DNA from 3 places in the Streptomyces sp. NPDC086989 genome. Region 3 is predicted to be linked to each of the others. Evidence: riboswitches for the same ligand, from Rfam matches in the RefSeq annotation. Region 3 holds a riboswitch; each other region holds the start of a gene.
What was found. A riboswitch is a leader RNA that binds a small molecule or an ion and turns the genes downstream of it on or off. The one in region 3 is predicted to bind thiamine pyrophosphate.

Region 1 (7,851 bases), on a different contig from region 3:
CGGCGTCACCTGGCATACCGCCCGGTCCCGTACACTTCTTACGGCGATCCGGGTCACCGGGTCGACTTCGCACGCCCCAGCACCAGCCGCTCAGGCCGGTTGCAAGCGTCTCTCGGTCCCCTTCGTCGGGGGCAGGGCGCGGTGGGGCGTCAGGAACCAAACCGAGAAACCAAGGAGATGGCCATGGCCGTCGTAACGATGCGGGAGCTGCTGGAGAGCGGCGTCCACTTCGGTCACCAGACCCGTCGCTGGAACCCGAAGATGAAGCGCTTCATCTTCACCGAGCGCAACGGCATCTACATCATCGACCTGCTCCAGTCGCTGTCGTACATCGACCGCGCCTACGAGTTCGTCAAGGAGACCGTCGCCCACGGCGGCTCCATCATGTTCGTCGGTACGAAGAAGCAGGCCCAGGAGGCCATCGCCGAGCAGGCGACGCGCGTCGGCATGCCGTACGTCAACCAGCGCTGGCTGGGTGGCATGCTCACCAACTTCTCCACCGTCTACAAGCGCCTCCAGCGTCTGAAGGAGCTTGAGGCGATCGACTTCGACGACGTCGCCGCGTCGGGTCTCACCAAGAAGGAGCTCCTGGTCCTCTCCCGCGAGAAGACCAAGCTGGAGAAGACCCTCGGTGGTATCCGCGAGATGTCGAAGGTTCCCAGCGCCGTCTGGATCGTCGACACCAAGAAGGAGCACATCGCCGTCGGTGAGGCGCGCAAGCTCCACATCCCGGTCGTCGCGATCCTCGACACCAACTGCGACCCCGACGAGGTCGACTACAAGATCCCGGGCAACGACGACGCGATCCGCTCCGTCACCCTGCTCACCCGCGTGATCGCCGACGCCGTCGCCGAGGGCCTCATCGCCCGCTCTGGCGCTGCGACCGGTGACTCGAAGCCGGGCGAGAAGGCCGCCGCCGAGCCGCTCGCCGAGTGGGAGCGCGACCTCCTCGAGGGCGAGAAGAAGGCCGACGACGCCGAGGCCGCCCCGGCCGAGGCCGCTGCCGAGGCCCCCGCTGCCGAGGCCCCCGCTGCCGAGGCCGCCCCGGCCGCCGACGCCGAGCAGGCCTGACCCACTGAGAGCGCCCGGCGTTCACGCGCCGGGCACTCACAGCACGGACGATGACGGCGGGGGAGCCGCGCCACGAGCGCGGCGCCTCCGCCGTTCACCCGTAGATCTACGACTTCGAGAGAGAATCACAGACTCATGGCGAACTACACCGCCGCTGACGTCAAGAAGCTCCGCGAGCTCACCGGCGCCGGCATGCTGGACTGCAAGAACGCGCTCGTGGACGCCGACGGTGACGTCGAGAAGGCCCAGGAAGCCCTCCGCATCAAGGGCCAGAAGGGCGTCGCCAAGCGCGAGGGCCGTTCTGCCGAGAACGGTGCCGTCGTCTCCCTGATCGCCGACGACAACACCTCCGGTGTCATCGTCGAGCTGAAGTGCGAGACGGACTTCGTCGCCAAGGGCGAGAAGTTCCTGGCCGTCGCCAACGAGCTGGCCGCCCACGTCGCCGCCACCTCCCCGGCCGACATCGAGGCGCTCCTCGCGTCCGAGATCGCGCCCGGCAAGACCGTCACCGCTTTCGTCGACGAGGCCAACGCCAACCTCGGCGAGAAGATCGTCCTGGACCGCTTCGCGCAGTTCACCGGCGGTTACGTGACCTCGTACATGCACCGCACGATGCCCGACCTGCCGTTCCAGATCGGCGTCCTGGTCGAGCTCGACAAGGAGAACGCGGACGTCGCCCGCGGCGTCGCGCAGCACATCGCCGCGTTCGCCCCGCAGTGGCTGTCCGCCGAGGACGTCCCGGCCGAGAAGGTCGAGTCCGAGCGTCGCATCGCCGAAGAGGTCACCCGCGCGGAGGGCAAGCCCGAGGCTGCGATCGCCAAGATCGTCGAGGGTCGCGTCAACGGCTTCTTCAAGGAGGCCACCCTCCTCGGCCAGCCGTACGCGCTGGACAACAAGAAGTCCGTCCAGAAGGTTCTGGACGAGGCCGGTGTCACCCTGAAGCGCTTCGCGCGCATCAAGGTCGGCATCTGAGTCCGTCCGTACACGACGGACACCGGACCCCGGTAGGGTCTGAAGCAGTCGTCCGCGCACGCGCGCAGCGACCGCAGATCTGACGAGGAGGCCATTGCCGTAGAGGGAACCGCGAGGACCCACCGGCAATGGCCTTCTTCGTATGTGCACGAGGAGATCTCCATGAATCAGGGCGTGGACCCCCACACCGCTTCCGACGACAAGAGCGACCACGACAAGAAGGGCCGCCGCTTCATGCTGAAGCTGTCGGGCGAAGCCTTCTCCGGTGGTACAGGGCTGGGCGTCGACCCCGACGTCGTCCATGCCATCGCGCGAGAAATCGGCGCGGTGGTCCGTGGCGGCGCGGAGATCGCCGTCGTGATCGGCGGCGGGAACTTCTTCCGCGGCGCCGAACTCCAGCAGCGCGGCATGGACCGTGCGCGGTCCGACTACATGGGCATGCTGGGCACCGTCATGAACTGCCTCGCCCTCCAGGACTTCCTGGAGAAGGAAGGCATCGACTCCCGTGTGCAGACCGCCATCACCATGGGCCAGGTCGCGGAGCCGTACATCCCGCTGCGTGCCGTGCGGCACCTGGAGAAGGGCCGCGTCGTGATCTTCGGCGCAGGCATGGGCATGCCCTACTTCTCCACCGACACCACGGCCGCCCAGCGCGCCCTGGAGATCGACGCCGAGGCCCTGCTCATGGGCAAGAACGGTGTCGACGGGGTCTACGACTCCGACCCGAAGAAGAACCCCGACGCGGTGAAGTTCGACGCGCTGGAGTACAGCGAGGTGCTGTCCCGCGACCTCAAGGTCGCCGACGCCACCGCCATCACGCTGTGCCGCGACAACAAGCTGCCGATCCTGGTCTTCGAGCTGCTCACCGAGGGCAATATCGCCCGCGCCGTCAAGGGTGAGAAGATCGGCACGCTCGTGAGCGACCAGGGCACCCGGGCCTGAGCGTCCCGACGCCGGGCCCGGCCCCCCGGGCCGAGCCCGCCCCGCCCGCCTGAACCATCCAAATCTGACATGCAGGAGCACGTGGTGATCGAAGAAATCCTCCTCGAGGCCGAGGAGAAGATGGAGAAGGCCGTCGTCGTCGCCAAGGAAGACTTCGCCGCGATCCGCACCGGTCGTGCGCACCCGGCGATGTTCAACAAGATCGTGGCGGACTACTACGGCGCCATCACGCCCATCAACCAGCTCGCGTCCTTCTCGGTGCCCGAGCCGCGCATGGCGATCGTGACCCCCTTCGACAAGAGCGCCCTGCGCAACATCGAGCAGGCCATCCGCGACTCCGACCTGGGCGTCAACCCCAGCAACGACGGCAACATCATCCGGGTGACCTTCCCCGAGCTGACGCAGGACCGCCGCAAGGAGTACATCAAGGTCGCGCGCACCAAGGCCGAGGACTCCAAGGTCTCGATCCGCTCCATCCGCCGCAAGGCGAAGGACGCCCTCGACAAGCTCGTCAAGGACAAGGAGTCCGGCGAGGACGAGGTGCGCCGCGCGGAGAAGGAGCTCGACGACACCACCGCGAAGTACGTCGCGCAGGTGGACGAGCTGCTCAAGCACAAGGAAGCCGAGCTGCTCGAGGTCTGATGAACGACTCTCCCTGGGCCACGGAGCCGGTTCCGGCGGGTCCCGCATACGATGCGCTGGTGGGCCCGCACACTCGGCCCATGCCCATCGTGCCCGATGCCGCCGGCCGTGACTTCGACGACCGGGAAGCACGCGATCGGGGGGCCGCCGCCGACGGCGGCCCCCCGTTCCGCGCCGAGACGCCGACGCAGGAGCCCATGCCCAGCCCCCCGCCCCCGCCCTCGCAGGCACCGCAGGACGCTTCGCCCCCTCCGCAGAAGAAGCGGGCGGGGCGAGACCTGCGTGCCGCCATAGGGGTCGGTGTCGGCCTCGGTGCGGTGATCTTCGCTTCGCTGTTCATCGTCAAGGCGGTCTTCGTCGGCGTCATCGTCGTCGCGGTCGTCGTGGGCCTGTGGGAGCTCACCTCCCGGCTCCAGGAGAAGAAGGGCATCAAGGCACCGCTCGTCCCGCTCGCGGTCGGCGGCGCCGCCATGGTCATCGCCGGATACGTCCGGGGCGCCGAGGGCGCCTGGGTGGCGATGGCCCTGACCGCGCTGGCGGTCCTGGTCTGGCGGATGACCGAACCGCCCGAGGACTACCTCAAGGACGTCACGGCGGGCGTCTTCGCGGCGTTCTACGTGCCCTTCCTGGCCACCTTCGTCGCGATGCTGCTCACCGCGGACGACGGCCCGCAGCGGGTGGTCACGTTCCTGCTCCTGACCGTGGTCAGCGACACCGGGGCCTACGCCGTGGGCTGGCGCTTCGGCAAGCACAAGCTGGCTCCGCGCATCAGCCCCGGCAAGACCCGCGAGGGACTGCTGGGCGCAGTGGCCTTCGCGATGGCGGCGGGCGCGCTGTGCATGGAGTTCCTGATCGACGGGGGCGCCTGGTGGCAGGGCCTGCTGCTCGGTCTCGCCGTCGCGGTCAGCGCCACGCTGGGCGACCTCGGCGAGTCCATGATCAAGCGGGACCTGGGCATCAAGGACATGGGCACGCTGCTGCCGGGCCACGGCGGCATCATGGACCGGCTCGACTCCCTGCTCCCGACCGCCCCGGTGGTGTGGCTGCTGCTCGCGGCCTTCGTCGGAACGGGCTGAGCCGCCCGGGTTATCCTGGAAAGCGCGCCACTGGTGAGTGGCGCGCTTTCCCCGTGTCTGCGGGGATGGACCGTGCGCGGAGGTCGCCCGCCGCTGGTTCGCCAGACTTGAGGAGTACCACTCATGGCCCCCCGTCCTGTTCCGGGAGAGCTCACCTTCGTCGCACCCCGCGGAGCCAAGAAGCCGCCGCGGCACCTTGCCGACCTCACGCCCGAGGAGCGCCGGGAAGCCGTGGCCGCGATCGGTGAGAAGCCGTTCCGCGCCAAGCAGCTCTCGCAGCACTACTTCGCCCGGTACGCGCACGACCCGGCCGAGTGGACCGACATTCCGGCGTCCTCCCGGGAGAAGCTCCGGGAGGAGCTGCTCCCCGAGCTGATGAACGTCATCCGGCACATCTCGTGCGACGACGACACCACCCGCAAGACCCTGTGGAAGCTGCACGACGGCACGCTCGTCGAGTCCGTGCTGATGCGCTACCCCGACCGGGTCACCATGTGCATCTCCTCGCAGGCCGGCTGCGGCATGAACTGCCCGTTCTGCGCCACCGGCCAGGCGGGCCTGGACCGCAACCTGTCGACCGCCGAGATCGTCCACCAGATCGTCGACGGCATGCGCGCGCTGCGCGACGGCGAGGTCCCCGGCGGGCCGGCCCGGCTGTCCAACATCGTCTTCATGGGCATGGGCGAGCCCCTCGCCAACTACAAGCGGGTCGTCGGCGCCATCCGCCGCCTCACCGACCCCGAGCCCGACGGCCTGGGCCTGTCGCAGCGCGGCATCACCGTCTCCACCGTCGGCCTGGTCCCGGCGATGCTGCGGTTCGCCGACGAGGGCTTCAAGTGCCGCCTCGCGGTCTCGCTGCACGCCCCCGACGACGAGCTGCGCGACACGCTCGTCCCCGTGAACACCCGCTGGAAGGTCCGCGAGGTCCTCGACGCGGCCTGGGAGTACGCCGAGAAGTCCGGCCGCCGGATCTCCATCGAGTACGCCCTGATCCGCGACATCAACGACCAGGCCTGGCGCGGTGACCTCCTCGGCCGGCTGCTCAAGGGCAAGCGCGTCCACGTCAACCTGATCCCGCTGAACCCGACGCCCGGCTCCAAGTGGACCGCTTCGCGCCCCGAGGACGAGAAGGCCTTCGTCGAGGCCATCGCCCGCCACGGCGTGCCGGTGACCGTCCGTGACACCCGGGGCCAGGAGATCGACGGTGCCTGCGGCCAGCTCGCCGCGAGCGAGCGGTAGGCTGACACGCGTATATCTGCATACTCATTTCCGACAGGGGAGCGCCACAGCGCTGAGAGTGCGGCCACACGCTTTTCGCGAGCGCGTCGGCCGCAGACCCTCTGAACCTTGCCCAGGTCATTCTGGGTAGGAAGTTCGGTCACCACCTCAAGCTGTTGCGCCCTGCCCGGACGCCCTCCACGAGGGCGTCCGGGCAGGGCCGCGTCTTCTCCTGGTCAACCCAGGAGGAATGTTCCGTGAGCACCACCAGGAAGATCGCGGGTGCGGCGCTGGCCGCAGCCCTCGGCGTGAGCACGCTCGCCGCGTGCGGCGGCGGCAAGAAGGACGAGGGCGCCGCCGCGAGCGGGTCCCCGAAGTCCAAGACCGTCACGCTCGTCTCCCACGACTCCTTCAACGTGACCGACTCGGTCCTCAAGGAGTTCGAGCAGCAGAGCGGCTACACCGTCAAGGTCCTGAAGTCCGGGGACGCGGGCGCCGCCCTCAACCAGGAGATCCTCACCAAGGGCTCCCCGCGCGGCGACGTCTTCTTCGGCGTGGACAACACGCTGCTCTCGCGCGCCCTCGACAACGGCATCTTCACGCCGTACGAGGTCAAGGGCCTGGCCGACGTGAAGCCCGAGTACGTGCTCGACAAGGAGCACCGGGTGACCCCCATCGACTCCGGCGACATCTGCGTCAACTACGACAAGGCGTACTTCGCCGACAAGAAGATCGCCCCGCCGCAGACGCTCGACGACCTGATCAAGCCGGAGTACAAGAACCTGCTGGTCACCGAGAACGCGGCGACGTCCTCGCCGGGCCTCGGCTTCCTCCTCGCCTCCATCGGCAAGTACGGCGACGAGGGATGGAAGGACTACTGGACCAAGCTCAAGGCCAATGGCGTCGAGGTCGTCGACGGCTGGGAGCAGGCCTACAACGAGCGCTTCTCGGGCTCCGCCGGCGGCAAGAAGGCCAAGGGCGACCGCCCGCTGGTCGTCTCCTACGCCTCCAGCCCGCCGGCCGAGGTCCTCTACGGCGAGCCGCAGCCGGCCGAGGCCCCCACGGGCGTCTCCACCGGAACCTGCTTCCGCCAGGTCGAGTTCGCCGGCCTGCTCAAGGGCGCGAAGAACGAGGAGGGCGGCAAGGCGCTCCTCGACTTCCTGGTGGGCAAGAAGTTCCAGGAGGACATGCCGCTCCAGATGTTCGTGAACCCGGTGACCAAGGACGCGCAGCTGCCGGAGCTGTTCACGAAGCACGGCGTGGTCATCGAGAAGCCGGAGACCGTCCCTCCGGAGACCATCGCCAAGAACCGTGAGCAGTGGGTCAAGGCATGGTCCTCGCTCGTCGTGAAGTAGGACGCGAGGGCACTCCCGTGAAGGAGGGCGCGCGCGCCACGGCCTCCAGGCTCGCCCTGATGGCCGTGCCGCTCGCCTTCTTCGCGCTGTTCTTCGCCTACCCCGTGGCCGCGATCGTCGGCCGCGGGATCAAGACCGACGAGGGCTGGCAGTTCGGCCGGATCGGCGAGGTGCTGACCCGGCCGGACATCGCCGACGTGCTCTGGTTCACCACCTGGCAGGCGTGCGCCTCCACGGCGCTCACGCTGCTGATCGCACTCCCCGGCGCGTACGTCTTCGCGCGCTTCGAGTTCCCCGGCAAACAGCTGCTGCGGGCGGTGGTCACGGTCCCGTTCGTGCTGCCGACCGTGGTGGTCGGCACCGCCTTCCTGGCGCTGGTCGGGCGGGGCGGGCTGCTGGACGAGCTGTGGGGCGTGCGGCTGGACACCACCGTGTGGGCGATCCTGCTCGCGCACGTCTTCTTCAACTACGCCGTCGTCGTACGGACGGTCGGCGGCCTCTGGGCGCAGCTGGACCCGCGTCAGGAGGAGGCCGCCCGGGTGCTGGGCGCCGGGCGCTTCGCCGCCTGGCGGCGG
Region 2 (7,851 bases), on a different contig from region 3:
CACCGGCCGGCCCTTGCTGACCAGGATCGCGACCGCCGTGTCGGGCGAGCGCTTCTGCCCGCCCGCCGGGTCGGTGCTGATCACCGAACCCTGCGGGACGTCCTGGCTGAACGCCTGGGTGACCAGACCGGGCGCCAGGTTGCTCTTGGCCAGCTCGGCCTTGGCGTCGTCCAGCGTCCTTCCCTTGAGGTCCGGCACGACGGCCACCTCGGGGCCGCGCGAGATCGTGAGCACCACCGCGCCGTTGCCGCGGATGCGCTTGCCGCTCTCGGGGTCGGAGTTCATCACCGTCCCGCGGTCGAAGGCGTCGCTGAACTTCCGGTCGATCCGCTTCACGCCGAGGCCCGCCGCGGACAGGTCCGACCTGGCCTGCGCCTCGCTCTTGCCCAGCAGGTTGGGGACCTTGGTGAACTGGCCGGCGTTGATGTACCAGACCCCGGTGCCCAGACCGAGGGCGAGGAGTATCCCGGCGATGACGAGCAGCGTGCCGCGCCGCGGTCCGCGCGGGGCCGGCGGCGCCTCGGCCGGCCGTGCCTCGGGGCGCTCGGGGAGCTCCAGCCGCGACGTGAGGTGCACGGGCTGCACCGCGGCGGGCCGCGGGATCACGCTGGTGCGGTCCTCGGTGGCGCTCCGCGCCTCGGCCCGGGCCTGCGGCGGCACGGCGTCCAGCTCGGCGTCGCCGAGCCGCGCGCGCACGTCGAGGGTCAGTCCGAGCAGGGCGGCCGCGTCGGCGGGGCGCAGCTGCGGATCGCGGGCGGCGGCGTACGCCACGAGCTCGTCCAGGCCGGCGGGCAGCCCCGGGACGGCGGCCGACGGCGGCGGCACGTCCTCGTGCAGGTGCCGGTAGAGCACCTGGGCGGGGGTGCCCCCGGAGTGCGGCTTGGAGCCGGTCAGCATCTCGTACAGGACGACACCGCAGGCGTAGACGTCCACGCGGGTGTCGCCGCCGCCGGTCTCGATCTGCTCGGGCGCCAGGTAGGAGACGGTGCCGAGGACGGAGCCGGTGGTGCTCGTGACCGAGTCCACGGACCGGACCAGCCCGAAGTCCGCCACCTTGACCCGGCCGTCGTCGCCGATCAGGACGTTCTCGGGCTTCATGTCACGGTGTACGAACCCGGCGCGGTGCGCGGCGCCGAGCGCGGCCAGGACGGGCTCGAGGATGTCGAGCGCCGCGCGGGGCTGGAGCGCGCCGCGCTCGCGCAGGACGTCGCGGAGCGTGCAGCCGGAGACGTACTCCATGGCGAGGTACGTGTACGGCCCGTCGGTGCCCTGGTCGAAGACGGCGACGACGTTGGGGTGCGCCAGGCGGGCGACGGACTTGGCCTCCCGGATGAACCGGTCGACGAAGCCGGCGTCGGCGGCGAGCGCCGGGTGCATCACCTTCAGCGCGAGCACGCGGTCGAGGCGGGTGTCGACGGCCCGGTAGACCGTGGCCATGCCGCCGGCCGCGATGCGCGCGTCGATGCGGTAGCGGCCGTCGAGTGTCTGCCCGACGAGGGGGTCATCCAGGGTCGTGTCCACGCGGCGATTCTACGAGCGGGCCCCGGCCCCCCGGCCAGGGTGGTGCGTCTTGCAGCGCAGCTGTGACGTCCGGCGGCCCCGCCCGGGCCCGTGACGGCGCGGCCCCGTTGCCGGGGGGGCCGGCCCCGGAACCCGCCCCGGCGCCCGCCGGGGGCACCCCGGGCCCCGAACCGCGGCGGCACCGGTATCCGGACGCCGGCGGCACCGGTATCCGAAGGCCGGCGGCACCGGAATCCGGCCCCGCCGGGGGTCGGGGGCCGGGTCAGAACGCCGGGCGTTCCGGGTCGAGGGCGGCCTGGCCCTCCGCAGGGGACGAGGCCTGCGCGAAGCGGCGCTGCGGGATGCGGCCCGCGCGGAACGCCAGCCGCCCCGCCGACACGGCGTCCCGCATCGCCGTCGCCATCAGCACCGGCGCCTGCGCCCGGGTCACCGCCGACGCCAGCATCACCGCCGCGCAGCCGAGCTCCATCGCCAGGGCCGCGTCCGAGGCCGTGCCGGCTCCGGCATCCAGGATCACCGGGACCCCGGCCCGCTCGCAGATCAGCTCGAAGTTGTGCGGGTTGCGGATGCCCATGCCCGAGCCGATCGGCGATCCCAGCGGCATGATCGCCGCGCAGCCCACGTCCTCCAGCCTGCGGGCCAGCACCGGGTCGTCGTTCGTGTAGGGCAGCACGGTGAAGCCCTCGTCGACCAGGGTCTCCGCCGCGTCCAGCAGCTCCACCCCGTCCGGCAGCAGGGTCCGCTCGTCGGCGACGACCTCCAGCTTGATCCAGTCCGTGCCCAGGGCCTCCCGCGCGAGCCGCGCGGTCAGCACCGCCTCGCCCGCCGTGAAGCAGCCCGCGGTGTTCGGCAGGACCGCGATGCCGAGCCGGCCCAGCACCGACAGGACGGAGCCCTGCACGGTCGGGTCCAGTCGGCGCATCGCCACCGTGGTGAGCTCCGTGCCGGACGCGATCAGCGCCCGTTCCAGCACGTCCAGGCTCGGCGCCCCGCCGGTCCCCATGATCAGGCGGGAGGAGAAGGTCCGTCCGCCCAGTTCGAAAGCGTCGTCCGCCATCGCGCTCAGCCCCCCTGCACCGCGGTGAGGACCTCGACCCGGTCGCCCTCGCCCACCGGCGTGAGCGGCCACTGGCCGCGGGGGACCACGGTCTCGTTCAGTGCGGCCGCGACGCCCGACGGGGCCGCGGTCAGGGTGGCGACCACCGCGTCGAGGGTGGTGCCGGCCGCGATCTCGCGCGGCTCGCCGTTGACGGAGATGGTCATGCGTACGACTCCTGACGTGCGGCGCTGAAGCGGCGCGGGGTGAACGGGCGGGCGATCTCCGCCAGCGTGCCGGTGGTCAGCAGCTGTGCCATCACGTCGCCGGTGAGCGGGGTCAGCAGCACCCCGTTGCGGTAGTGGCCGGTGGCCAGGTGCAGGCCGGGCAGGTCCGTCGGGCCGAGCAGCGGGGCGTTGTCCGGGGAGCCGGGCCGCAGCCCGGCCCGGGTCTCGGTCAGCGGCAGTTCGGTGATGCCGGGCACCAATTCGTGTGCGTCCCGCAGGAGTTCGTACACCCCGCCGGCGGTGACCGTGGTGTCCCAGCCGAGTTCCTCGCTGGTCGCCCCGACGACGAGCTCCCCGTTCTCCCGCGGCACCAGGTACACGTGGCTGCCCCGGACCACCGCCCGCACCGTCCGGGACAGGAACGGCGCGTACGCCGCCGGCACCGAGAGCCGCAGCACCTGGCCCTTCACGGGCCGTACGGGGGGCAGCACCCGCGGCGGTACGCCGGCCAGCCGGCCGCTGAGCGAGCCCGCGGCCAGGACCACCTGGTCCGCGCGCAGCTCCGTACCGTCGTCGAGCAGCGCGCCGACGGCACGGTCGGCGGCGGTCAGCAGCCGCTCGGCGCCGGCCCGGCGGACCTCCACCCCGGCGCCCTCGCAGGCGGCCAGCAGCGCCGCCGCCAGCCGGCGCGGGTCGACCTGGTGGTCGCCGTCCACGCGGAGCCCGCCGCGGACGCCCGGGGCCAGCATCGGCTCCAGGCGGCGGCACTCGCGGCCGGTGAGCCACTCGGACTCCAGACCGCAGCGCCGCTGGAGGGCGTGCAGTTCCCGCAGGTGGAGCCGGTCGTCGGCGTCGAGGGCGACGGCGAGCGTGCCGCAGGCGCGGTAGCCGAGGTCCATCCCGCCGCTGGCCTCGGTCAGCTCGGCGGCGAACTCCGGGTAGCGGGCGGCGGAGGCGAGGTTGAGGCCCAGCAGGGTCTCCTCGCCGTAGTGCAGTTCGGTGACGGCGGCGAGCATGCCGGCCGCGACCTGCGCGGCCCCGCCGCCGGGTGCCGGGTCGGCGAGCACGGTCCGCAGCCCGTGCCGGGCCGCCCGCCAGGCGGTGACCAGGCCGATGATCCCGCCCCCGATGACGAGCACGTCGGATCCCCGGCCGGATCCCTTCCGAGATGAGTGCATGGGCGTCCAGCCCCTCCCTTCGCCGGCATGACCCGGATCAGGTTCGTACGGTCGGAGGCCGCTCAGCCTCCCTCTCAGCCCGGTGCGCCCGGACTCCCGCGATAGGTACGACGGCCAGCCTAACCCCGCCGCGGGGGCCGGGTAAGGCTGCCTCCCCGGGCCACCGTTCCTGACTGCCAGTCAGATCGCTAGGGTGGGCGGTGTGAGCGAGCAGACGGAACAGACTCAGAGCGGCGTCGTCATCGTCGGCGCCGGAATGGCCGGGGTGCAGACTGCGGTCGCCCTTCGGGAGCAGGGTTTCAGGGGCCCCGTGACCCTGCTGGGCGCCGAGCCCCACCAGCCGTACGACCGGCCCCCGCTGTCCAAGGCGGTGCTGCTCGGCAAGGCCGAGGACTCCGCCTTCGACGTGGACTTCGAGGGGCTCGACGTCGAGCTCCGGCTCGGTGTGGAGGTCACCGGGCTGCGGGCCGCCGACCGCGAGCTGGACACCGAGGCCGGGCCGGTCCCGTACGAGGTGCTCGTGCTGGCGACCGGCGCGCAGCCGCTGACCCTGCCCGGGTCCGAGGGCGTCCCGGGCGTGCACCTCCTGCGCACCCTGGACGACGCGGCCCGGCTGCGCCCGGTGCTGGCCGCGGCGCCGGAGACGGTGGTGGTCGGGGCCGGCTGGATCGGCGCCGAGTTCGCCACCGCGGCCCGCGAGGCGGGCTGCGCGGTGACCGTGGTCGAGGCGGCGGACCGGGTGCTGGCCGGGGCGCTCCCGGCGGAGGTCGCGGCTCCCATGACCCGCTGGTACGAGGAGGCGGGGGCCGCCCTGCTGACCGGCGCCAAGGTGGCCTCGGTGGAACCCGGGCGGGTCCTGCTCGCCGACGGGCGGGAGCTGCCGGCGGGTGCGGTGGTCGTGGGCATCGGGGCCCGGCCCGCGACGCGGTGGCTGGAGGGCTCGGGGATCGAGCTCGGGCCGGAGGGCGCGGTCACGGCGGACGCGTACCTGCGGACCTCCCTGCCCGGCGTGTACGCGGTCGGCGACTGTGCGTCGTTCCCGTCCGCGCGCTACGGGACGCGGCTGCTGGTGCACCACTGGGACAACGCCCTCCAGGGCCCCCGGGTGGTCGCGGCCAACATCCTGATGGGGGCGCCGGCCCAGGTCTACGACCCGGTGCCGTACTTCTGGTCGGAGCAGTTCGGGCGCTTCGTGCAGTACGCGGGGCACCACGCGGGGGCGGACGAGCTGCTGTGGCGCGGGGACCCCGCCGAGGCGGCGTGGTCGGTGTGCTGGCTGCGCGCCGGGGTGCTGGTCGCGGTCCTGGCGGTGGGCCGGCCGCGGGACCTGGCGCAGGGGCGGAAGCTGATCGAGACGGGCGCCCCGGTGGATCCGGCCAAGATCGCCGACCCCGCGACGCCCCTGAAGTCCGCGCTGGCCGGGTAGGCGCGCCGGCCGCGCGTCCGGTGGGCGCGCCGGTCCCGCGTCCGGGGAGCCGGGCGCGGGACCGGGGAGCCGGACGCGGGGTCCGGGTGCGGTGCGGGGCGCGGCGGCGCCGCCGGGACCCGGACGGGTCGGCTCGGGTACCGGCTGTCGGTCCGAGGTGGCAGGCTTGTGCACGTGACCGAGATTGACGCAAAGATCGATGCCCTTGTCCCCGCCTGGCTGTACCTCCCCGACATCGCGGAGATGCTCGACATCGAAGTGACCCGGGTCCGCCAGCTGGTCAAGGAAGGTCAGCTGATCGCCGTACGCCGCGGTGAGAACCGCGCGCTGCAGGTGCCCGCCGCCTTCATCGACGGCGACAAGGTCGTCAAGGGCCTCGCGGGCCTGCTGACCGTGCTGCGCGACGACGGCTTCTCCGACGAGGAGATGCTGGAGTGGCTCTTCACCGCCGACCCGACCCTGCCCGGTACCCCCGTCCAGGCACTGAGCGAGAATCGCGGCACGGAGGTGAAGCGCCGCGCTCAGGCGCTCGCCCTCTGATCCGAGCCGCCTGATCCATCCGCGGTGCGCGGGCCCGACGGCCCGTGCACCGCTCCCACCCCGGGGGACCCATGTCCGTGAACGCCCAGCTGTCCGACGCCCGGCTCTACCTGTGCACGGACGCCCGCAAGCGGCAGGGGGACCTCCCCGCGTTCCTCGACGAAGTCCTCGCGGGCGGCGTGGACATCGTCCAGCTCCGCGACAAGGGCATGGAGGCCGGCGAGGAGCTCGAACACCTCCAGGTCTTCGCCGAGGCCGCCCGCCGCCACGGCAGGCTCCTCGCGGTCAACGACCGCGCCGACGTCGCCCACGCCATCGGCTCCGACGTCCTGCACCTGGGCCAGGGCGACATCCCGGTGCCCGCCGCCCGCGCGATCCTGGGCGAGAACGTCCTGATCGGCCGCTCCTGCCACGCCGAGTCCGAGGTCGACGCCGCCGTCGCCGAGCCGGGCGTGGACTACTTCTGCACCGGCCCCTGCTGGCCCACCCCCACCAAGCCCGGCCGCCACGCCCCCGGCCTCGGACTGGTCCGGTACACGGCCTCGCTGGCCCCCGCCCGCCCCTGGTTCGCCATCGGCGGCATCGACGCCGGCAACCTCGACGAGGTCCTCGACGCCGGAGCCACCCGCATCGTGGTCGTCCGCGCCCTGACCGAGGCCTCCGACCCGCGTGCGGCCGCCGCCGACCTGGCCAAGCGGGTCCGGGAGCGCGTCCGCGCATAGGTGTCCAAAAACGTGTCCAAAAGGCGGACACCGCTTCGGCCTCTGCGAAGGCCCGTCTAACCTGCCCGTATGGCCCTTGGTACCGCTTCCACCCGTACGGACCGTGCACGCACGGTCCGTGACCTGCTGGCGTCCGGGTGCCCGTCGTACTCCTTCGAGTTCTGGGCCCCCAAGACGGAGAAGGGCGAGCGCAACCTCTGGAACGCGCTGCGCCGGATCGAGGCGGTGGGCCCGAGCTTCGTCTCCGTGACCTACGGGGCCGGCGGCTCCACCCGCGGCGGCACCGTCAAGGCCACCCAGGAGATCGCCGCCGACACCACGCTGACCCCCGTCGCGCACCTCACCGCGGTCGACCACTCCATCGCCGAGCTGCGCCACGTCATCGGCCAGTTCGCCGACGCGGGCATCCGCAACATGCTCGCCGTGCGCGGCGATCCGCCGGGCGACCCCATGGGTCCCTGGGTCCCGCACCCCGAGGGCGTGCACTACGCCGCCGACCTGGTCCGGCTGCTCAAGGAGTCCGGTGACTTCTGCGTGGGCGTCGCGGCCTTCCCCGAGATGCACCCGCGTTCGCAGGACTGGGACACGGACATCCGGCACTTCGTGGACAAGTGCCGCGCGGGGGCCGACTATGCGATCACCCAGATGTTCTTCGATCCGGAGAATTATCTGCGGCTGCGCGACAGTGCGCAGAAGGCGGGCTGCGAGACCCCGATCATCCCCGAGGTCATGCCTGTTGTGGGGATCAAGCAGCTCGACCGGCTGCCCCAACTCAGCAACGCAGTCTTCCCCGCAGCCGTGAAAGAGCGCATGCTCGCCGTCAAGGACGATCCAGCCGCTGTACGCTCCATTGGGATCGAGTTCGCCACGGAGTTCTGCGCGCGGCTGCTGTCCGAGGGTGTCCCGGGGCTGCACTTCATCACGCTGAACAATTCCACGGCGACTCTCGAGATCTACGAGAACCTGGGCCTGCACCAGCGGGCCTGATCGGCCGGCCCCCGTTTCCTGGGCGGTCGGCCGTACCGAGAGGTGCCACGCATGGGAATGACGGTCCTCTACATCGCGTTCGGTTTCGTCGCGCTGTGGCTGCTTGCCGAGGTCCTGATGCAGTACAAGGCCCGGCTGCGCTGGCGCCTGCTCGCGTTCGCCGGGTTCCTCGGTGTGGTCGCCGGGGTGGTGCTGCCGTCGGTGCCGGTCATCG
Region 3 (7,851 bases):
AGACCGCTCCCGCCCCCAGGACCCGTGGGACCCGTGGGGCCCGTCGGTCCGGTGGAGCCGGTCGCACCCCTGGGCCCGGTCGGTCCCTTGGGCCCACGCGGCCCCGTCGGACCGACATTGCACTTGTCGCCACCGCCCGAAGGCTGTCCCATCGCCGCGGGGTCCATCGCCTTCTTGGCGCGCGGACCGCAGTGGTCGCCACCGCCGGCCGCCACGGACCCCGTGGGCTGCGGAGCCCCGGCCGCGGCCGGGGCGGCGATGCCCGCCAGTACCAGCGCCACGGAGGCGAAGGTGCCTCCGGCCAGCCAGCCGGCCCGTCGGGGCAGGGGCCCCAGGATGGATCGGACCCTGTCCTCAGAACTCATGTACCGCTCCTCGCGTACACCGGATCGAATGATCACCCGAAGTCCGGACGAACGACCGGACTCCGCGGGCCATCCTGAAGATGCGTGCCCCCCGGTGCGGCCTCGGCTCGCCCGCCTTTCAGCGGATCGGACCAGCAGACGCAGCCACTTGGCGGTGCCCACGAGGGCCACCCGGGGCCGCACCCGGCGTGCCGTCCGCGCCGCGGACGGCGCCGTCCCTAGGGTCAGCGGCCGTGAAGCCGACCATTTGCCTCTGCATGATCGTGAAGAACGAATCCGCCGTCATCGAGCGCTGCCTCACCTCGGTACGGGACCTCATCGACACCTGGGTCATCTCCGACACCGGTTCCACCGACGGCACCCAGGAACTCATCCGAAGCACCCTGGACGGGATCCCCGGAGAGCTCCACGAGGAACCCTGGGTCGACTTCGGCCACAACCGCAGCCTCAACATCGCGCACGCCCGCGGCAAGGCCGACTATCTGCTCCTCCTCGACGCCGACCTCGTCCTGCGCCGCGGCGGGCCGCTGCCCCCGCTCACGGCGCAGTCGTACATGCTGCGCCACGAGGGCGCGACGGAGTACCGCATCAAGCGTCTGGTGCGTGGAGATCTCCCCTGGCGGTACGAGGGCGTCACGCACGAGTACCTGACCTGCGACCAGCCCGGCGAGTACGACCAGCGGCCCGGTTTCCAGCAGAACCTCGACGCGCTGTTCATCGAGGACCACGCCGACGGAGGCTCCCGGCACGACAAATTCGAACGCGATGCCCGTCTGCTCGGCGCCGCGCTCAAGCAGGACCCCGCCAACACCCGGACGGTCTTCTACCTCGCCCAGACCATGCGCGACATGGGCGATACCGCGGAGGCGATCAGGCTCTACGAGCAGTGCGCGGCCATGGGCGGCTGGGCCGAGGAGGTCTACTACGCCCTGCTCCAGGTCGGTGTTCTGAACGCAGAGGCGGGTGACTGGCCGACCGCCATGGACGCCCTCTCACGCGCCTGGGAGTCACGGCCCACCCGCCTGGAGGCCTGCTACGAGCTGGCCTCCAGGCTGAGGATGCTGGGTCGCCATCACGCTGCGCACGCGATCACCACGGCCGTGCTGGACCGGCCCGCACCGCCGGACCTGCTGTTCATCCAACCCTGGGTCTACCAGTGGGGGCTGCTGTTCGAGCACTCCATCACCGCCTACTGGGTCGGTGACATGGAGGCCTCGCTGCGCGCCTGTGACCGGCTGCTGGCGCTGCCCGACCTGCCCGACGCCATCCGCCGTCAGACGGAGACCAATCGCGGCTTCGCCGAGGCCCGCAGCGCGCCGTCCGTCCCTGTTTCACGTGAAACATCGCGCCGGACGAAGGTGCGGGGCTGACCGGGACAACACACCTAGAGCCCCACGTCGTCCCCTGCGGCACGGTCCCCCGGCGCCCGGCGCCGCTGCGCGGTGTCGGTCAGTGCCGGCGGGCGCCACACGCCATCCGGGTGGTAGAGGTTGGTCCCCGGCGGAACGATCTCGTCGATCCGGTCGAGCGCCGCGTCGTCGAGGACCAGGCCCGCTCCCTTGACCAGTGAGTTGAGCTGGTCAAGGGTCCGGGGGCCGATGATCACCGAGGTGACCGCGGGGTGCGCGAGCGGGAAGGCGACCGCCAGTTCGGGCAGGGTGCAGCCGATTTCGTGGGCGAGGCCGACGAGTTGTTCCACGGCCTCCAGCTTGGCGGTGTTTCCCGGGACCGCCGGGTCGAAGCGCGCCGGTGTCAGCGCCGCCCGCCCCGAGGTCAGGTCGACGGGCCCGCCGAGCCTGTACCTGCCGCTCAGGAAGCCGGATGCGAGCGGGCTCCAGGTCAGCACGCCCATCCCGTGCCGCCGGGCGACGGGCAGCACGGAGGCCTCGATCCCCCGGGCGAGGATCGAGTACGGGGGCTGCTCGGTCCTGAACCGCGGGAGGGCCCGCCGCTCTGCGACGTGCTGGGCCTCGACGATCTCCTCGGCGGGGAAGGTGGAGCAGCCGAAGGCGCGGATCTTGCCGGCCCGCACCAGGTCGCCGAGGACCGAGAGGGTCTCCTCGACGTCCGTCGAGTGGTCAGGCCGGTGTACCTGGTAGAGGTCGATCCATTCGGTGCCCAGGCGCCGCAGGCTGTCCTCCACCGCCCGCACGATCCACCGCCGCGAGTTGCCGCTGCGGTTGCGTCCCTTCCCCATCTGGAAGTGGACCTTGGTGGCGAGCACGACATCGTCGCGCCGGCCCTTGAGCGCCTTGCCGACGATCTCCTCGGACTCCCCGGCGGAGTACATGTCCGCCGTGTCGACGAAGTTGATCCCCTGGTCGAGCGCGGCGTGGATGATCCGTGCGCACTCCTGGTGGCCCGGGTTCCCCACCGCTCCGAACATCATCGTGCCGAGGCAGTGCGCACTGACCTCTATGCCGGTCCGGCCCAGACTGCGATATCTCATGGTCATGCGCCCGCACTGTAGGAGCTGGAGTGTGCTCCAGCGCAAGCGCTCCGCGCGGGCCGCCGCTCCTGGGAGTCCCCTCCCTCCCCCCGGAGCGGCGGCCGCCTCAGCGGTCGGGTCAGTCCGCCAAGGGCAGGTACACCCGGTTGCCGCTCGCCGCGAACTCGGCCGACTTCGCCGCCATGCCCGCCTCGATCTCATCGGCCTTCAGGTCACCGCCGTGCTCACGGCGGATGTCCTGGGAGATCTTCATCGAGCAGAACTTCGGACCGCACATGGAGCAGAAGTGCGCGGTCTTGGCCGGTTCGGCCGGGAGCGTCTCGTCGTGGAACTCGCGGGCCGTGTCCGGGTCGAGGGCCAGGTTGAACTGGTCCTCCCAGCGGAACTCGAACCGCGCGTCCGACAGGGCGTCGTCCCACTCCTGGGCGCCCGGGTGGCCCTTGGCCAGGTCCGCCGCGTGCGCGGCGATCTTGTAGGTGATGACACCGGTCTTCACGTCGTCGCGGTTGGGCAGGCCCAGGTGCTCCTTCGGCGTGACGTAGCAGAGCATCGCGGTGCCCCACCAGGCGATCATCGCGGCGCCGATGCCCGAGGTGATGTGGTCGTACGCGGGAGCGACGTCCGTGGTCAGCGGGCCGAGCGTGTAGAACGGCGCCTCCTCGCAGATCTCCTGCTGGAGGTCGATGTTCTCCTTGATCTTGTGCATCGGGACGTGCCCCGGGCCCTCGATCATGGTCTGGACGTTGTGGCGCTTGGCGATCGTGTTCAGCTCACCCAGGGTCTTCAGCTCGGCGAACTGCGCGGCGTCGTTGGCGTCCGCGATCGAGCCGGGACGCAGACCGTCACCCAGCGAGTACGTGACGTCGTACGTCGCGAGGATCTCGCAGAGTTCCTCGAAGTTCGTGTAGAGGAAGTTCTCCTTGTGGTGCGCCAGGCACCAGGCGGCCATGATCGAGCCGCCGCGCGAGACGATGCCGGTCTTGCGCCGGGCGGTCAGGGGCACGTACGGGAGCAGCACGCCGGCGTGGACCGTCATGTAGTCCACGCCCTGCTCGGCCTGCTCGATGACCGTGTCCTTGTAGATCTCCCAGGTCAGGTCCTCGGCGCGGCCGTCGACCTTCTCCAGCGCCTGGTAGAGCGGCACGGTGCCGATCGGCACGGGCGAGTTGCGCAGCACCCACTCGCGGGTGGTGTGGATGTTGCGGCCCGTCGAGAGGTCCATGACCGTGTCGGCGCCCCACTTGGTCGCCCAGGTCATCTTGTCGACCTCCTCCTCGATGGAGGAGGTGACGGCGGAGTTGCCGATGTTGGCGTTGACCTTCACCAGGAACCGCTTGCCGATGATCATCGGCTCGATCTCCGGGTGGTTCACGTTCGCAGGAAGCACGGCGCGACCTGCGGCGATCTCCTCGCGCACGACCTCGGGCGCGACGTTCTCGCGGATCGCGACGTACTCCATCTCGGGAGTGATCTCACCGCGGCGGGCGTACGCGAGCTGCGTGACGGCTGCGCCGTCGCGGCCACGACGGGGCTGGCGCGGGCGGCCCGGGAAGACCGCGTCGAGGTTCTTGAGGCCACCACGCGGCGAGGTGTGCTTGATGCCGTCGTCCTCGGGACGCACGGGGCGGCCGGCGTACTCCTCGGTGTCGCCGCGGCCGATGATCCAGTTCTCGCGCAGCGGCGCCAGTCCGCGCCGCACGTCGGTCTCGATCTGCGGGTCGGTGTACGGCCCGGACGTGTCGTAGAGCGTCACGTCCTTGCCGTTGGTGAGGTGGACCTGGCGGACCGGCACCCGGATGTCGGGGCGGGAGCCCGCCACATAGCCCTTGTGCCAGCCCGGCTGGCGCTCGGTCTGGCCGTCGGCGTCCTGGCTGACGGCAGGCGTGCGTGCGTCCTGAATGGTCATGAGACCTGATCTCCCTACGCCGGCATTACCCGGTAACAGGTTCGGCGGTCGACGCAGCCTCTTCCCGTACGCACATATGCTGCGTACGGTGATCAGCGCCCTCTCAGCCCGGTGCTCCGAGCTCCCGCGTTGTGCAAAGGTGCCCCCACGCTAGCGTCATCTGTGGCGTGCTGAACAGTGGGCCCCCTCAACTCTTGCGATGATCGGCCGGTGACGTCCATGCCGCAGCCCCCCAACACGCCCACCCAGCCCACGGACCACTCCGACCACGCACACACGGGCCACAGGCATGACCACGGTCCCGCCCAGGTCCCTCCCCAGGGGCATTCCCACGGCCACTCCCACGGCCACGGGCCGGCGGCGCCCGTCTCGAAGCACCTGCGCAAGGTCATCGCAGCGGTACTGATCCCCTTCGCCGCCGCCGTCTTCGTCGGCCTGGTGGTGCTCTGGCCGGGTGGCGCCCCCGCCCACGAGCGCTCGGGAGTGGGCTTCGACCGGCAGACCCAGCAGGGCCGGGTGGTCGCGCTCGAACAGGTCGACTGCAAATCGGTGAACGCCTCGCAGGTACCGCCCACGAGCAACCCCACCGCCCCCGAGGGCCGCGAGGCTCGGGCCGCGCAGACCGGCGAGTGCAAGAAGGCCACGATCGAGGTCGCCACCGGATCCGACAAGGGCCGCACCTTCTTCGAGATCGTCCAGCCGGGCGCGCCGCGGCAGTTGGAGAACGGCCAGGAGGTGGTCGTCGCGTACGCACCGGACGCGCCGCGGGACCTGCAGTACTCCGTGGTCGACGTGAACCGCAAGCTGCCCCTGGCGGTGCTGGCCGGCATCTTCGCGGTGGCGGTGGTCGTCGTCGGCCGGATGCGCGGCCTGTTCGCGCTGATCGCGCTGGTCGTCAGTTTCGGCGTGCTGACCCTCTTCATCCTCCCGGCGATCCTGCAGGGCTCGAACCCTCTGGTCGTCGCGGTCGTCGGCGCGAGCGCCATCATGCTCATCGCGCTCTACATGTGCCACGGCCTGAGCGCCCGTACATCGGTCGCCGTCCTGGGCACGCTCGTCTCGCTGCTGCTGATCGGCCTGCTCGGAACGGTGTTCGTCGACTGGGCCTTCCTCAGCGGCAACACCGATGACAACACCGGTCTGATCCACGGGCTCTACCCGGACATCGACATGAGCGGTCTGCTGCTTGCAGGCGTGATCATCGGATCGCTCGGCGTACTCGACGACGTGACGGTCACGCAGACGTCGGCGGTCTGGGAGCTCCATCAGGCCGACTCGACGATGGGACCCCGCGCCCTGTACCGCGCGGCCATCCGCATCGGCCGTGACCACATCGCCTCGGTGGTCAACACCCTGGTCCTGGCCTACGCGGGCGCTGCGCTTCCCTTGCTGCTGCTGTTCTCGATCGCGAACAGCAGCATGGGTTCGGTGGCCAACAGCGAGCTGGTGGCGGAGGAGATCGTACGGACCCTCGTCGGGTCGATCGGCCTGGTGGCCTCGGTGCCGGTGACCACGGCGCTTGCCGCGCTGGTGGTTTCGGCCGACCGGCCGGGCTCCCCGGCCGCGGCGGAGGCCTCGGGGCCGGTCCGCGGAGGCCGGGGGCGGCGGCGCAAGCGCTGAGCGACCCGGGTGGCTCGGGGGCCCGGGGCGACTCGGCTCCGCCGATCCGCTCAGCCCGCGTTCTGCTCGTTCTGCCGCGCCTCGGCCAGGATCCGGTCCAGAGCCTCGTCGAGGTTCTCGTCGAAGTCGCCGAGATTGCGCTCCTGACCGAGCGGAACAAGCCGGTCGGTGCGGTCGAGGAAAGCGACGAGAGGCGCCGCGCCGGCACGGAACAGCGCCCGGTCGGAGCCGACCTGGAGCCTGATGTGGACGTCGGACAGCTCGTCGGGGTCGGTGGGCGCGATGTGCACATCACCGTCGCCACACGGCTTGTTGATGCCGTCGAGAAGGAGTTCGCGGCCGAACGCCCAGGTCACGGGCGCGTCTCCGGGAAGGTGGAAGGTCAGCCGCACTGCGTAGGGGTCACGGGTGTCGTACCGGAGTTCCACCGGGATCCGGAACGAGAGCTCCTCGGAAACGAGGAAGCTCATCATGACCTCTGCCTGTACCGACTCGCGCATGGACTACCCCGCTGTAGTGGAAGTGGCCAGGAATGATCCCCCAGGGCCCTCTTGACAAGGGTGGTGGAAGCGCTTGCGGATCACAAGGAGTGAGTTTTCAGATACTGATAGAGAACGAGAGGGTGCTCAGCAGCGCGCCTACTTCACTCCGTAGCCGATCCACTACACAAAGCAATCGTTCCTCCTGGTACAAAGGGAGGGAAATAGCCATGGTTGCGGCGGTATCGCCCACAGTAATGGGGATGGCTGCACAGACCGTGCCCAGGGCGTACTCCTGACGCTCCGTAACCGGCTCCATGCGTCCCAGTGCGGCGATACGGGTTTCCAGGGCACGTTGGTCCCGGACGGTGTACTGGGTGACCGCCTCGACCGGGTGCCGGTCGTAGAAGTCCCTGCGGGTCTTCTCGTCGAGCTGGGCCAGCAGACACTGCCCGATGGCGTGTGCGTGGCCGGTCGCGCGAAAATCGGCCCACTCCTCCACCGCGGGGTTGGCCGGAGTGTCCGAGACGCCGACGAGCTCGATCTCACCCGCGCGGAACACCGCGAAGTACACGGGGGCCCCGACCGCGTCGCGGAAGTGCGCGAGGGAGTCGAGGATCATGCTGCGACGTTTCTGCTGCAGCCCGCCACCCGCCAGCCGCCCGGCGGCGGCGCCAAGCAGGAACACTCCGCCCTCGCGCCGCAGATATCCCTCGTGAGTGAGGGTGCGCAGCAGGTGGTACGCGGTGGGGAGCGGCAGGCCGGCCTCGCGCGCCAGTTGTTTCGCCGGGGCCCCCTCGCTGTGGGAGCCCGCTGCCTCGAGCAGCCTCAACGCGCGCTGCACCGAACCGATCAGCGTCGGCACACCGGCATTGTGAACCGAAGACAAAGCTCACCCCCAGGCGTGGCGGCGGGCCTGGGGAGGGCCCGCCCGGCGGGGGCCGCCCCCGCACAAGCCGCGGCTCCTGGGGGTGGCACTCGGTCGACACTGGAGAAAACCGCATGTCAGGGCGGTGCGACCGGCGTCCGGCG

Region 1: linked by a shared signal. The riboswitch ahead of ACIPK4_RS06350 (thiamine ABC transporter substrate binding subunit) and the one ahead of thiC (phosphomethylpyrimidine synthase ThiC) in region 3 are both predicted to bind thiamine pyrophosphate.
Region 2: linked by a shared signal. The riboswitch ahead of thiO (glycine oxidase ThiO) and the one ahead of thiC (phosphomethylpyrimidine synthase ThiC) in region 3 are both predicted to bind thiamine pyrophosphate.

The regions. Positions count from the first base shown of each region.
Region 1 is NZ_JBIVAL010000002.1:567,819-575,669, forward strand. It holds partial or broken gene ACIPK4_RS06315 (M23 family metallopeptidase) at 1-16, opposite strand, end outside; gene rpsB (30S ribosomal protein S2) at 184-1,071, shown strand; gene tsf (translation elongation factor Ts) at 1,207-2,043, shown strand; gene pyrH (UMP kinase) at 2,206-2,985, shown strand; gene frr (ribosome recycling factor) at 3,070-3,627, shown strand; gene ACIPK4_RS06340 (phosphatidate cytidylyltransferase) at 3,627-4,703, shown strand; gene rlmN (23S rRNA (adenine(2503)-C(2))-methyltransferase RlmN) at 4,827-5,942, shown strand; TPP riboswitch at 5,968-6,093, shown strand; gene ACIPK4_RS06350 (thiamine ABC transporter substrate binding subunit) at 6,179-7,276, shown strand; gene ACIPK4_RS06355 (ABC transporter permease) at 7,336-7,851, shown strand, end outside.
Region 2 is NZ_JBIVAL010000004.1:240,021-247,871, forward strand. It holds gene pknB (Stk1 family PASTA domain-containing Ser/Thr kinase) at 1-1,521, opposite strand, end outside; gene ACIPK4_RS10770 (thiazole synthase) at 1,784-2,578, opposite strand; gene thiS (sulfur carrier protein ThiS) at 2,584-2,784, opposite strand; gene thiO (glycine oxidase ThiO) at 2,781-3,962, opposite strand; TPP riboswitch at 3,960-4,072, opposite strand; gene ACIPK4_RS10785 (NAD(P)/FAD-dependent oxidoreductase) at 4,165-5,388, shown strand; gene ACIPK4_RS10790 (Rv2175c family DNA-binding protein) at 5,563-5,928, shown strand; gene thiE (thiamine phosphate synthase) at 6,000-6,650, shown strand; gene metF (methylenetetrahydrofolate reductase [NAD(P)H]) at 6,720-7,637, shown strand; gene ACIPK4_RS10805 (hypothetical protein) at 7,689-7,851, shown strand, end outside.
Region 3 is NZ_JBIVAL010000003.1:455,073-462,923, reverse strand. It holds gene ACIPK4_RS08835 (hypothetical protein) at 1-365, opposite strand, end outside; gene ACIPK4_RS08830 (glycosyltransferase) at 623-1,735, shown strand; gene ACIPK4_RS08825 (aldo/keto reductase) at 1,750-2,814, opposite strand; gene thiC (phosphomethylpyrimidine synthase ThiC) at 2,933-4,720, opposite strand; TPP riboswitch at 4,715-4,858, opposite strand; gene ACIPK4_RS08815 (YibE/F family protein) at 4,940-6,340, shown strand; gene ACIPK4_RS08810 (SsgA family sporulation/cell division regulator) at 6,391-6,840, opposite strand; gene ACIPK4_RS08805 (IclR family transcriptional regulator) at 6,938-7,684, opposite strand.